One region of the Gorillibacterium sp. sgz306347 genome, then DNA from elsewhere that is predicted to be linked to it. Evidence: predicted binding sites of a transcription regulator. Region 1 holds the regulator's gene; the other holds the start of a gene.

Evidence for each region. Region 1 encodes Rex, which represses fermentation and respiration genes when NADH is low (regulators of the CRP and FNR family bind a similar motif). Its sites were predicted from a motif close to TTGTGAAATATTTCACAA; they were not measured.
Region 2: nuoE (NADH-quinone oxidoreductase subunit NuoE) is a predicted target of Rex. The motif match lies at 1,318-1,335, and genes of this name have one in related genera.

Annotation. Positions count from the first base shown of each region.
Region 1 is NZ_JCAPET010000018.1:16,067-20,563, reverse strand. It holds gene dinG (ATP-dependent DNA helicase DinG) at 1-983, shown strand, start outside; gene AC6I6H_RS11325 (redox-sensing transcriptional repressor Rex) at 980-1,603, shown strand; gene AC6I6H_RS11320 (DUF47 domain-containing protein) at 1,675-2,292, opposite strand; gene AC6I6H_RS11315 (amidohydrolase) at 2,475-3,785, shown strand; gene AC6I6H_RS11310 (cell wall elongation regulator TseB-like domain-containing protein) at 3,782-4,297, shown strand; gene AC6I6H_RS11305 (hypothetical protein) at 4,442-4,497, shown strand, end outside.
Region 2 is NZ_JCAPET010000012.1:4,226-8,722, reverse strand. It holds gene nuoF (NADH-quinone oxidoreductase subunit NuoF) at 1-739, opposite strand, end outside; gene nuoE (NADH-quinone oxidoreductase subunit NuoE) at 781-1,281, opposite strand; gene AC6I6H_RS08620 (thiamine pyrophosphate-dependent enzyme) at 1,481-3,772, opposite strand; gene AC6I6H_RS08615 (2-oxoacid:acceptor oxidoreductase family protein) at 3,800-4,497, opposite strand, start outside.

The sequences.
Region 1 (4,497 bases):
CGGGCGGCGTCAAGGAGCTGGCCCGGCTGCGCGACAACCTGCGCTTTTTCGTTGCCCAGAACGATGCGGGCTTTGTTTACTGGATTGAAGGCAACCACCAGCACAAAATGAAGTCGCTGCAGCTCATGTCCGTTCCCATCGATGTCAGCCCGATGCTGAAGGCGCATTTCTTTGATCAAAAGGAAAGCGTCGTGCTGACCTCCGCCACGCTGTCGGTCGGCAAAACGTTCGATTACACCATCGATCAGCTCGGGCTGCGGGAGGCGGCGGAGGACAACCGGCTCCGGGAGGTGCAGCTGCCTTCGCCGTTCAATTACCGGGAGCAGGCGCTGGTCGTTATCCCGCGCGATTTCCCGGTGCTGAAGGGAATGAAAGGCGAGGCCGAGTTTACGGCCGCGCTGGTGGAATCGCTCGCCGAGGTGGCGCGCGAAACCAAAGGGCGCATGCTGGTGCTGTTCACTTCCTACCGGATGCTGAAGCAGGTGCACGGAGAGCTGCGCGAGCGGCTCACGCCCGACGGCATCCAGGTATTGGGGCAGGGCATGGACGGCGGAAGCCGAAGCAAGCTGGTCCGGCTCTTTCAGGCGAACGGCAAAACCGTTCTGCTTGGAACGAGCAGCTTCTGGGAAGGGGTCGACATTCCCGGCGAAGCGCTGAGCTGCCTGGCGATCGTCCGGCTGCCGTTTCAGCCGCCGAACCATCCGGTGGTGGAAGCCAAATGCGACCGCATCAAACAGAAAAACCAGAATCCGTTCATGAAGCTTTCCGTGCCGCAGGCCGTCATCCGTTTCAAGCAGGGCTTCGGCCGGCTGGTGCGCCGCGAAAGCGACAAAGGCATTGTGATCGTGTACGACACAAGGATTCTGGAAACCTATTACGGAAAGCATTTCTTATACTCGCTGCCGGGACCCAAAATTGAGCATATGAATGCCAAGCAACTGGTGCCGAGAATTTCGCAATGGATGGAAGGGGTTAACGAATGAAGACGACGGAGAAAATCTCGGAAGCGGTAGTCCGCAGACTGCCGGTATACCTGCGCTATTTAAGCGAGCTTCATGCCAATGGCGTGCAGACCGTTTCCTCTCAGGACCTGGGACGCAGACTGGATCTGAATCCCGCCCAAATTCGCAAGGATTTGGCCTACTTTGGGGATTTCGGCAAAAAGGGCATTGGCTATGACGTCGAATACCTGATTGAGAAAATACGTCAGATCCTGAAGCTGGACCGGGAAATCGCCGTCGCTTTGGTCGGAGCCGGGAACCTGGGGAAGGCGCTCAGCAACTACAACGCCTACCTGAAGGACAACATGCACATTGTCGCCCTGTTCGACGCCGTTCCGGAAATTGTCGGCACGAAGATCAATCACCTGACGGTCCAGCCTATCGAGGAAATGAAAGATACGGTGCGCCAGCAGAACATCCGGGTCGGCATCATCACCGTCCCCGGATCGGAAGCGCAGGGCGTCGCAGACGATCTTGTTGCCGCCGGCGTCGAAGCGATTCTCAATTTTGCGCCTTCCATCATTAAAGTGACTCCGAACGTGCGCGTGCATTATGCCGATTTTACGACGGAGCTGCTGAGCCTGGCGTATTACCTGGATTAATCGTTTCTTCCCAATGAAAACGCCGCGATCCGTAAGGGATCGCGGCGTTTTGTGTATCCGCGTCTGCCGTCTCAGGCGTAACGCAGGATGATGCTTTCGAGTATATTGGCGACGCCTTCGCAGGCGTCGGTCGCTTTTTCCAGGCGCTCGTACAGCTCCTTGATTTTGAAATCCGTGTAGGGGTCTTTTTGCTCGGTGAAAATTTTGCGAATGCCCTCGCGCATGAGGCGGTCGCCTTCGTTCTCCAGGCTGTTGATTTGCACGGTATGCTCGGAGATCTGATCGTATTTCTTCTTGGAGAGCAGGTGGAACGCTTCGACGATATGCTCGCAGGCCTTCACAATCACTTCGGCGAATTTTCGCATGTAGTCGTCGGAGGCTTCGATGTTCAGATAGTCGAATTTGGCGATCGTTTCTTCGATGTAGTCCATGACATCGTCCATTTTGTTCGCCAGTTCCATGATGTCCTCCCGGTCGAGAGGGGTGATGAACACTTTATTTAACCCGCGGTAAATCATATGGGTGATGTTGTCGCCCTTGTGTTCAAGATCCTTCAATTGGTCGATGTAAGCCACCGGCGGCTTCGAGCCGCTCATTGCTTCGCGGAACATTTTGGCCGCCACGAGCGTGTTGTCTGCGGATTCCAGCAGCAGCTTGAAAAAATCGGTATCTCCCTTTTTCTGAAACATGTAGGTTTAGCCTCCCGTTTATATATGACCCCGTTGCTCCTTATGTTAAGGTATCATAAAGAGAGCGGGCCGCGCAATGAGGACGCCCCTTCGCCACGGTTTCGTCAACTCTTGTCCGGAAGCCTTGCTTTTGCCCCGCCGGCGTTGTACGCTCTAGAAAAACGGATAGCAGAAAGGAAACGATCCCTTTGGCCCGATTGTTGATCAAAAACGGCATTTTTCTGACTCCGGATGCGGAGTCTCCCGTACTGCGCGGAAATATGATTGTGGCAGACGATAAAATTGAATGGCTCGGACCCGAGCTTTCCCCGGAGCAGCTTGCCTCCGGCTTTGACGAAGTGGTGGACGGCAGCCGCCGGCTGTACATGCCCGGACTAGTCAACACCCACGGACATGCGGCGATGTCGCTGCTTCGGGGCGTAGGCGACGACCTGGCCCTCCAGGTTTGGCTGGAAGAGAAAATGTGGCCCAACGAAGCGAAATTTACGGCGGGCGACGTAAGAATAGGCACCCTGCTTTCCATTGTGGAAATGCTCAAATCGGGCACGACGACGTTCGTCGACATGTACGATCATATGGATGAAGTGGCCCGCTCGGTCGAGCTGTCGGGCATGCGGGCCTGTCTCACGCGGGGCGTCATCGGGCTCTGCCCGCCCGAGGTGCAGGACGTCAAGCTGCGTGAAGCGGCCGCCTTCGCCCGCAGCTGGCATGGCGCCGCAGGGGGCCGGATCACGGCGATGATTTCGCCGCACGCACCCTATACCTGCCCGCCGGACTATATCGAGAAGCTGGTGGAGCTGTCGTACGAGCTGGATCTTCCGATGCACACCCACATGTCGGAAACCGCGCGTGAGGTGGAGGAAAACGAAAGGGCCTACGGGCTCCGGCCGGTCGAGCATCTGGAGAAGCTGGGCGTGTTTGACCGTCCGTGTCTTGTCGCGCATGCCGTTCATTTGAACGACAAGGAAATTGAAATTTTGGCCCGCCGCGACGTCCGGGTTTCCCACAACCCCGGCAGCAACCTGAAGCTGGCAAGCGGCATCGCGCCTGTGACCAAGCTTCTCGCCGCCGGTGTGAAGGTATCGCTCGGGACGGACGGCTCCGCCAGCAATAACAACCTCGACATGTTCGAGGAAATGCGCCTGGCCGCTTTGCTGCACAAAGGAACAACGGGGGACCCGACCGCCGTTCCCGCTTACGAAGCGTTCCGGATGGCGACCCGGGCCGGAGCCGAGTCGATCTGGCTGGACGGCACCGGAGCGCTTGCGCCCGGCATGAAGGCCGACTTTATCGCGCTTGACATCGACCAGCCGCATTATCAGCCGGCTTCGAATTTCCTGTCGCATGTGGTCTACTCGGCTACCGCCGCGGATGTCCGGGACGTGTGGATCGACGGGCGGCCGGTCGTTCGAAACGGAGCGGTCCTGACCCTGGATGAAGAAAAAATCAAAGCGGAATTTGCCGCCAGCTATGAAGGGCTGATCGGGCGTTGAGCGGAAGAAGAACGCGCGCTTCGCGGAAGCGGACGAAGATCATTGTCGGCATTGTGCTGGGGCTCGCTGTGCTGCTGGTAATCGGATACCGGTTTTACATTAGCGTGCAGGCGGATATTTGGACCGAGGAAGATGCGGCTGCGGAGGTGGCCAGGCAGCAAAGCGAACTGGTTACCGTCAGTCAGGTGACGCCTTTTGTCGCCGACGCGCCGATGATGGTGGTGCAGGGAGCAAACGCCGAAGGCCGCAAAATGCTGGTCTGGGTGCTGGGCGGACAGGTGCATGCCGAATACGCCGATCAAGGAGTGACCAAAGCCGACATCAAGAAAAAGGTGCTGGAGCAAACCCCGGCCGCTTCGATCATGCGCATTGTACCCGGGGTCTATGAGAACGAATACGTTTGGCAGTCCTTTTACCGGCTGGAGGAAAGCGGGAAGGAAACCCTCTACTACGAATTTTACCGGTTCCGCGACGGAACGCTGCTGGACAAGTGGAAGCTCGGCGCAGACTGATAGACGGAACAAGAAACCCGAAACCAAATGGTTTCGGGTTTTTTATGTTTTTGCGCAAAGTTTCAACACTTGTGATATATTATGTGCTATACTGTCTTATATCAAATTTATATCAAAATTCATCAACTAGAAAGGCGGACGTCAATGAAGTTGAAAGGTATACCGGTTCTTGTCGCCCTGCTGACCTCCGGCGTGCTGTT
Region 2 (4,497 bases), on a different contig from region 1:
CCTCGATGACGGCATGCGGATCGCCCTCCAGGATCGACCGGTCCATAAACGCGCCCGGGTCGCCTTCGTCGGCGTTGCAGATGACGAATTTCTGGTTCTTCTCCTGCTTGGCGGCAAACTCCCATTTCAGGCCGGTCGTAAACCCGCCGCCGCCGCGTCCGCGCAGGCCGGATTGCTTCATCGTTTCGATAACCTGCTGGCGGCTCATGGTCATCAGCACTTTGCCAAGCGCCTTGTAGCCGTCGCGGGCGATGTATTCGTCGATCACTTCCGGGTCGATGATGCCGCAGTTGCGCAGGGCGATCCGGACTTGCTTTTTATAGAAATCCGTTTCTTCGAAATTCAGAATTTCGCCGTCCACTTTCGTTTTTTCATAAACGATCTTTTCATACGGCTTGCCGTTCAGCAAATGCTGCTCCACCAGATCGGGAATATCCGCGACCTCTACCCGGCTGTAAAAGACGCCTTCGGGATACACGATCACGACCGGTCCCAGCTCGCACAGCCCGAAGCAGCCGGTCCGCACCACTTCCACCTTTTCTTCGATGCCGTGATTGCCGATTTCCTTTTCCAGCGCCGCGATGATCTTGTTCGAGTCCGAGGACGTACATCCCGTCCCGCCGCACACCATGACCGACCGGAACTGGATGGAATCCGTTCCGGCACCGGTGATTTGCCGGTTGTCCAGCTTCCCCTGGGTCAGGGTTCGGATTGCTTCGAGATCTGTCAAAAGCTTCATGCCACTACCTCCCGTTTAAAATGCGCCGAGCGCACGCCTCGTCAATTGTACTCTTTCAGGATTTTCGGAACGTCGTTGGGAACCAGGCGGCCGTATACCTTCTCGCCGATGGTCATGACCGGGGCCAAACCGCAGGCGCCCAGGCAGCGGGTCGCTTCCAGCGTAAATTTGTTGTCTTCCGTCGTTCCCTGCACCGGCACGTTCAGCTCCGTGCTCAGCCGGTCCAGCAGCGCCTGCGCGCCTTTGATATAACACGCGGTGCCCATGCACACGCGGATGATGTTTTCGCCTTTGGGGGTAAGGGAAAAGAAATGATAGAACGAGGCGACGCCGTAGATTTCGCTCATCGGGATATCCAGCTCGGCGGATACCACCTTCAGCACGTCCTCCGGCAGGTAGCCGTAAATATCCTGAACCTCGTGAAGCACCGGAATCAGAGCGCCTTTCACCGATTTGAAGCTCTCGATGGCGGCCTGAACCTTTTCCAGCTTCTCGTCGGCCTGGGCGACTCCCTCGCATTGGCAGGCTTGTTGCTGTTCCATGTACGTATTCTCCTTCCTTTCTGACCAGCTGAAAGATTGCGAAAAAAATCACATAAATCCTCGCCAATAGAAGAAAAACGAGGTATACTAGACTGAGAACGTTTATCAATGGGCATACTTGAGGCCGGCAGCCGCTAACTGCCGGCCTCGGGGACCCATCCTTGCTTTTCTTTCTTTTTTGCGATGACCGTGACTTATTTTACAGATCCGGGTTTTCGTGCTTCGCCTTCAGCCGGTTCCAGCGGCGCTCGACCTCCGCCTCGAAATCGGCCAGCATCGCTTCGTCCTTCAGCAAGTGCTTCGTTTTGCCCATGCCCTTCAGCCATTCCACCACCGGAACGCGTTTGCCCTTTTCTTCCGGGTTGTACGTGATGTTCGTAACCCCTTGCTCGATTTCATAGAGCGGGAAGAAGCAGGAATCGACCGCCGCTTTGACCAGGCCGGTGCCCTTCGGGTCTTCCGTTTTCCAGTTCAGCGGGCAGGCGCACAGGATTTTGCCGTAAGCCGTGCCGACATTGTTGGCGTACCACTGGGCTTTGGCCGCTTTTTGCAGCAGGTCCTGGGCGTTGCTTTCCGCCGCCGTAAAGACATACGGAATGTTGCAGGCCGCGAGAATTTGCGCGGTGTCTTTGTGATGGCCTTTTTTGCCCTTTTGGGCTTTGCCGACGCCCGACGTGGAGGTCATGTGGCCCATCGGGGTGGAATACGACAGCTGGGAACCGGTGTTCATGTAGCCTTCGTTGTCGTATTCGAGAATGATCATTTTATGATTGCGCAGCGCGGCCCCGACCGTCGCGCCCATGCCGATGTCCATGCCGCCGTCGCCGGATACCATGATGAAGGTGACGTCGTCGGAAACCTGGATTTCGCCGCGGCGCTTCATTTCGTAGAATGCATCCACCGCGCCTGCCACCGTAGCGGCCCCGTTCTGGAACAGGTTGTGCACGAAGGTTTGTTTGTGGGACGAATACGGATAGCTTGCCGTTACGACATAAGCGCAGCCCGTTTGGAACAGGACGACGATGTCGCCTTCGATGCCTTTGAAGAACAGCTCCAGCGCGGAGAGGGCGCCGCAGCCGGGACATGCGCCGTGTCCGGGCGCCAGTCGGTGCGGTTTCACCGTCAGCTGGCGCAGCGGGGGCAGCTTGACCTTCAGCCGTCCGGTTTCTTCGTCCTGCGTTACGTTGATCAGGCCGGTTTTGTAAGATTCGCCGTGCAGCGGTTCGATGACTTCCTTGATCGCGTCCTTCGCTTCGCCCGGATAGTGGCCGTGGTAGTCAAACGGCTTCTCGGCGTAGCCTTTGGCGGCGGCGTCGATGGCGGCGTCCAGGAACGCTTCGGCATCGTCGGCATAGAAGTCCTTGCCGCCCAGACCGAAGATGCGGGACAGCACGACGGTTTTGTTCTCGGGGTCGATTTGCAGCGCGGAGCGGATTTCGTGCGTCAGGTTGCTGCCTTGGGCGCCGTAGGAATCGGCGCGTTCGCCCACGAGCAGGGCTTTGACGTTCTTCAGCGCCTTGCGGAGCTGCTCGGCCGGGAACGGGCGGATGATGTTCGGACGGATCAGGCCGGCCTTGATACCGCGCGCCCGGTAAGCGTCCACCGTGTCTTTGGCCGATTCGCCGGCGCTGTTCAGAAGGAACAGGGCCACTTCGGCGTCTTCCATGCGGTACAGGTCGAGCGTCGGGTATTCGCGGCCGGAGAGCTTCGCGTATTCGCGAGCCACTTCCTCGAACACTTCGCCGGCTTTGTCCAGCGCAACCGACAGCTGATAGTGGTTGTTCAGCAGGTCGTCGCCGCCCATGTGCGCGCCGATGGTAACCGGACGGGACGGATCGGCCACGTTCGGGTAGTTGCCGTTCGGGTTCGGGCCGACAAAATCCTGAACCGTCTTGTTGTCTTTGAAGTACTGCACCTTCCGTTTCTGGTGGGAGGTGAAGAAGCCGTCGTAAGCGACGATGACCGGCAGGCGGACATCGGAATGCTCCGCAACCTTCAGCGCCATGATGTTCATGTCATACACGGCTTGCGGCGTGCTCGCCGTCAGAATGACCCAGCCGAGGTTCAGGCCGTAGTACAGATCCGAGTGGTCGCCGCGGATGTCGAGCGGACCGCTGATCGCCCGGGTGACCAGGTTCAGCACCATCGGGAACCGGGTGCCGGACTGCGTCGGCAGCTGCTCCAGCATGTACAGGAAGCCTTGGGAGCTGGTGGCGTTGACGACGCGGGCGCCCGCGAGCGCCGCGCCGTAGCAAATCCCGGCGGAGCCGTGCTCGCCGTCGGCGGCGATCAGCTGGATGTCATGCAGACCGCGGGTTTTCATTTGGTCCAGGTATTGCGCCACTTCCGTGGAAGGGGTGATCGGAAAATACCCCATGATGTGATAGTTGATTTGGGCGGCAGCCGTAGCGGCCATTTCATTGCCGGATTCGAAGTACGTGACCTGTTCGGCCGGCACGATTTCAGTCAGCTTGTTTTCAACAACGGCCATGTTCGTGTCCTCCCTTTCAAGGTTTGCTTAAAACACTTGCGCAACGCGGTTTTGCTCGGCGTAGCCCACTTCTTCGCGGCGGGTGGCCAGGGCATCAGTCGGGCATACCTCGACGCATTTGAGGCAGCCTTTGCAGTATTGGTAATCGATGCCGCGCAGGAACTGCTGCTGCCGGCCGCGTTTGTCTTCGGCGGATTCCCACACGAAGCAGTAATCGGGGCACACGTTGTCGCAGTTGGCGCAGTGGATGCACTTCTCGGCGTTGTATTCCGGCAGGAAGCCCGCACGCGAGCCGCTCAGGTCCTTCAGGATGCTGTTCGCCTGGGCGAGGATGACGCCGCCGGGCACTTGGGTTTCGTAGCCGAGCGGGGAGAGCGCGCGTTTGAACGCTTTGGCTGCCGCACCGGCGGGAACTTCATAGGTTTTGAACTTCACTTCGTTGTAACCCCGGTCGAAGGTGCGGATGTTCGGCTCGACCAGATGCGGGTATTTCTTCTCGAACGTCCGGCGGATGACGGTGCGCATCGCTTCGGGATCGAGGAAATCGCAAATCCGGAACAGCGCGCCGAGCATGGAGGTGTTGACCTTCGTTTTCTCGTCGACGGCGATGCCCATCGCGTCCACAATCGCCAGTGTGCCGTATTCCAGCCCCAGGTCCTTGCGGACTTCGTCAAAGTCGCGCGTCGTGTTGACGAGCACGACGCCGTCCGCGGGCAGGCCGCTGA